DNA from 2 places in the Pseudonocardia sp. TMWB2A genome. Region 1 is predicted to be linked to the other one. Evidence: predicted binding sites of a transcription regulator. Region 1 holds the regulator's gene; the other holds the start of a gene.

The links. Region 1 encodes HspR, which represses chaperone genes until heat shock. Its sites were predicted from a motif close to ANNTTGAGTNNNNNNNACTCAANNT; they were not measured.
Region 2: the regulator HspR is predicted to act here: its motif matches at 1,304-1,328, upstream of lon (endopeptidase La).

What each region holds. Positions count from the first base shown of each region.
Region 1 is NZ_QKQY01000002.1:2,410,056-2,412,446, reverse strand. Features, by position in the region: gene grpE (nucleotide exchange factor GrpE) at 1-75, shown strand, start outside; gene DMP17_RS26145 (DnaJ C-terminal domain-containing protein) at 164-1,390, shown strand; gene DMP17_RS26140 (heat shock protein transcriptional repressor HspR) at 1,396-1,851, shown strand; gene DMP17_RS26135 (MDR family MFS transporter) at 1,962-2,391, opposite strand, start outside.
Region 2 is NZ_QKQY01000002.1:6,434,422-6,436,812, forward strand. Features, by position in the region: gene lon (endopeptidase La) at 1-1,266, opposite strand, end outside; gene DMP17_RS44710 (hypothetical protein) at 1,423-2,115, shown strand; gene DMP17_RS44715 (hypothetical protein) at 2,112-2,391, shown strand, end outside.

The DNA of each region.
Region 1 (2,391 bases):
GTGCAGGACCGCCCCGAGGCTCCGGCCGGGGGCGGCGCGGACGCCGGCGACGGCGAGCCGCAGAACCCGGCCTGACCAGGACGGGCAGGGACGTGACCGCGCGGTGCGGTGGGAGGCGACCGGCCTCCCGCCGCACCGCGGGTCCGATCGGGAAGGAGGCGGAGTGACCCAGCGCGACTGGATCGAGAAGGACTTCTACCGCGAGCTGGGCGTCTCCTCGACGGCGTCCCAGGACGAGATCAAGAAGGCGTACCGCAAGCTCGCCCGCGAGCTGCACCCGGACGCGAACCCCGGCGACGAGAAGGCCGAGGCCCGCTTCAAGTCGGTCTCCGAGGCCTACGGCGTGCTGGGCGACGAGTCCAAGCGCAAGGAGTACGACGAGACCCGCGCGATGTTCGCGGGCGGCGGTGGCTTCGGCGGGTTCGGCACCGGCGGCGGCTTCCCCGGCGGCGCGCGCCCCGGTGGCGCCGGCCAGGGCGGCTTCGACATCAACGACCTGTTCGGCCAGGCCGGCCGCTCCGGCGGTGCCGGGGCCGGCGACTTCAGCGACATCCTCGGCGACATCTTCGGCCGCACCGCGCGGAACAACGCCGGCGGTGCGGGCGGGTACGGCACGGCCGGTGCCCGCCGCGGCCAGGACGTCGAGAGCAGCCTGACCATCTCCTTCGACGACGCGGTGCGCGGCGCGACGGTGCCGATCAAGCTGTCCTCGCCGGGGCGCTGCGAGCGCTGCGGCGGCACCGGGTCCCGGCCCGGCAGCACCCCGCGCACCTGCCCGACCTGCTCCGGTCAGGGTCTGGTGAACCGCAGCCAGGGCGCGTTCTCGTTCTCCGAGCCGTGCCGCGACTGCCGCGGGACCGGCCGCATCATCGACGACCCGTGCCCCGAGTGCCACGGCGACGGCGTGTCCACCCGGACCCGGTCGCTGACGGTGCGGGTCCCCGCGGGCGTCGACGACGGGCAGAAGGTCCGGCTCGCGGGCCAGGGCGAGCCCGGTCGCGGCGGCGCCCCCGCCGGTGACCTCTACGTCACGGTCTCGGTCACCCCGCACCGGATCTTCGGGCGGTCGTCGAAGAACTCCGACGACCTGACCCTCACCGTGCCGGTGACCTTTCCCGAGCTGGCTCTGGGTGCGACCCTGACGGTGCCGACACTCGACAGCACCGTCTCGCTGCGGATCCCGCCGGGGACCGCCAGCGGCCGGACGTTCCGGGTGTCGGGGCGTGGGGTCGAGCGCAAGAACGGGAAGAAGGGCAATCTGCTGGTCACCGTCGAGGTGGCGGTGCCGCAGAAGCTGGACGAGGCGGCGACGAGCGCGCTGGAGGCCTACGCCGAGGCGACGTTGTCGTTCGACCCGCGGGCCGATCTGCTCGGTAGCACCAGGAGGTGATGGCGGTGGCCGGACGACGCACCCCCCGGGACGGGGAGGAGCCGCTGACCGTCGACGTGGCACACGACAGCCCGGTGTTCGTCATCTCGGTCGCCGCGCAGCTGTCCGGCCTGCACGCCCAGACCCTGCGCAGCTACGACCGGATCGGCCTGGTCAGCCCGGGCCGGTCCGCGGGCGGCGGGCGTCGCTACTCCCAGCGCGACATCGCGCTGCTGCGCGAGGTGCAGCGGCTCTCCCAGGAGGAGGGCGTGAACCTCGCGGGCGTCAAGCGGATCATCGAGCTGGAGCAGATGGTCGACGAGCTCTCGGCACGCCTCGAGGAGGCCACCGCCGAGCTCGACGCGGTCCGTGCCGCCGCCGCGCAGGCCACGGCGGCGGTGCACCGCTCCTACCGGCGCGACCTCGTGCCGGTGGACCGGCGCCAGGCCGTCGTGCGCTGGCGCCCCGCCGACGACGGCTGAGCCCCACGCGGTACCCGCCGCACCCCGCAGGGCGCCGCCGCACCCACCGCGACGGGTGCGCGGACCGCATCCGGGGTGCGACGGCCCCTGATGGTGCGGGCACGGGCGGCTCAGGCGGCCGTCAGGACCCCGCGGCGGGCCAGCAGCCCGAGCACCACGGCGCCCAGCAGCGGGACCGCGGCCAGCACCGCGAACGGAAGCGCCGGCGGGAACGCCGGGTCCAGCAGCGCGCCGACGCCCGTCGAGCCGACGAGCACCATCAGCCCGCCGAACGAGGCCAGCACCCCGAAGTGGGCGCCCAGCCTGCGCTCCCCGGCCAGCCGGGGCACCAGGTCCTGCGCGACCGGCACGGCGAACATCTCGCCGAAGGTCAGCAGCAGCACCATCAGCACCGCGGGTGCGAGCGCCCACCACCCCGGCAGGCCCGGCAGCAGCCGCGCCACCGCGACGACGATGAACGACGCGGCCATCAGGAAGAACCCGAGCACCACCGAGCGGCCGGCCCCGATCCGGCGGCCCCACGTCGTCACCCGCATCTGC
Region 2 (2,391 bases), 4.0 Mb from region 1:
GTCGAGCAGCACGACGGGGTTCATCGAGCCGGCCTCGCGGATGGCGCGGACGATCCGGCCGGGCAGCGCGCCGACGTAGGTGCGCCGGTGACCGCGGATCTCCGCCTCGTCCCGGACGCCGCCGAGCGCGACGCGGACGAAGTTCCGGCCGAGCGCGCGGGCGACCGACTCCCCCAGCGACGTCTTGCCGACGCCGGGCGGGCCGACCAGCGAGAGCACCGCGCCCGAGCCGCGGCCGCCGACCGTGTCGAGGCCCTTGCGCTCGCGACGGGCGCGCACGGCGAGGAACTCGACGAGGCGCTCCTTCACGTCGTCGAGGCCGGCGTGGTCGGCGTCGAGGATGCGGCGGGCCTCCACGAGGTCCGACGAGTCGGTGGTCGTGGTGCTCCACGGGATGTCGAGGACGGTGTCGAGCCAGGTCCGGATCCAGCCGGACTCCGGGCTCTGGTCCGACGAGCGCTCCAGCTTGCCGACCTCGGTCAGCGCGGCCTTGCGGACGTCGTCGGGCAGGTCGGCGGCCTCCACGCGGGCGCGGTAGTCGTCGGAGCCCTCCGGGTCGTCCTCGCCGAGCTCCTTGCGGATCGCGGCGAGCTGCTGGCGGAGCAGGAACTCGCGCTGCTGCTTCTCCATGCCCTCGCGGACGTCGTTCGAGATCTTCTCGGTGACCTCCTGCTCGGCGACGTGCTCCTTGGTCCAGCCCAGGAGCTTCTCCAGCCGGGCGTCGAGGTCGGTCTCGGCGAGCAGCTCGGCCTTGTGCGCGACGTCGAGCCACGACGCCCACCCGGCGAGGTCGGCGAGCGCGCCCGGGTCGTCGGTCTGCTGCACGGAGTCGATGACCTGCCAGGCGCCCCGCTGCTGCAGGATGCCGATCACCAGGGCCTTGTACTCGCGGGCGAGCTCGTGGGTGCGGCCGGTGGGCTCGCCGGCGTCGACCGGCTCGGCCTCGACCCAGAGCGCCGCACCGGGGCCGGAGACGCCCGACCCGATGCGGGCGCGCCGCTCACCGCGCACGACGGCGGCCCGGTCCCCGTTGGGGAGCCTGCCGATCTGCTCGAGCACGGCGACGACGCCGATGGCGCCGTAGCGGCCGTCGATGCGGGGGACGACGAGCACCCGTCTCCCGTCGTCGCGGTCCTGGGCCGCGGCGGTGGCCGCGTCCACCGCGGCACGGGTGTCGGAGTCGTCGAGACGGACGGGGACGACCATGCCGGGCAGGACCACGGCGTCGTCGAGGGGCAGGACCGGGAGCGTCAGCACGTCACTCATGTCCTGCCCAACCACACGGAGGGCCCTCCGCTTCCCGGAGTTGAGTCCTGTCCGCTCAGGGCGAACGCGGACACCGGAGCACGTAACGGCGACCGTGGGCACACCGAGTACCGCGGGGGCACCGGTGCGTGACCGGGTCGCGCTCGGGAGGTCGGGATGCGGAACCGGCTCGGCCTGCTGGCCTGCGCGGTCGTGGCCTGCACCGCCTGCGGCCCACCCCCGGCGGACCTGCCGCCCCGGATCGTCCCGCCCGCGACGACGGCGTCCGCCGCGGTGCCCACGCCCGTCCCGACCGGCGGGGTGGCGCCGCCGGTGCCGGGGACCACGGGAGCCGCCCCCGCGCCGACCCCGTCCCGCGCGGGCCCCACCGTCGACGACCCCGCCGCGCCCACCACCACCTCCCGCGCCACGAGACGCCCGCCGCCGCCCACCCGTCCCGGTGGGGGCGGGGAGCCGACCCGGATCGCGCCCCGGCTCGGCGGCGCGCCGCCACGCGGCTCGATCCCGGAGCTGCTCGACGGCAACTACACCTTCGACGACTACCGGGCGATCCTGCTCAAGGGGTGCGCACCGGCACCGAGCGGCTGCGTGAGCGTGGTGATCGACCGGGCGGCCTCACCTCCCGGCGCCACCGGGAGCTGGCTCGCATGCGACACGACACCGCGCCGCCGAACGGACCTCGCGGACATCCTCGGGCAGACCGTTCGCGTGAGCGTCGGTTACAGCAGCTGCGATCCGATCGACGGCCTCCCCGCGAAAGAGCCCGACCCGGTCCCCGGCGACGGCGGCGAGCCCGCCCCCGCCGGGGGCGGGACCCCGCAGGACGACACCGGGCGCGGCGGCGGGTGACCGCACCGCCGCGCCGACGACGCGTCGCCGGTCCGCGCCGCACCACGACCCCCGCGCCGACGCCGGCCGGCACCGGGCCGGCCGCGACGGATCCGGCGCCGCAGCCCGGACCCGAGTCCCTGCCCCGCGCCCTGCAGGCGCTCGGCACCGTCGTCGCCCCGGCGACGCTGCTGACCGCGCTGCTCCTCTACTTCGGCCGGATGCACGCCTTCGGCTTCTTCGACCACCTGGGTGTCTCCTACACCGCGATGGACCTCACCCCGGCCGACTACCTGG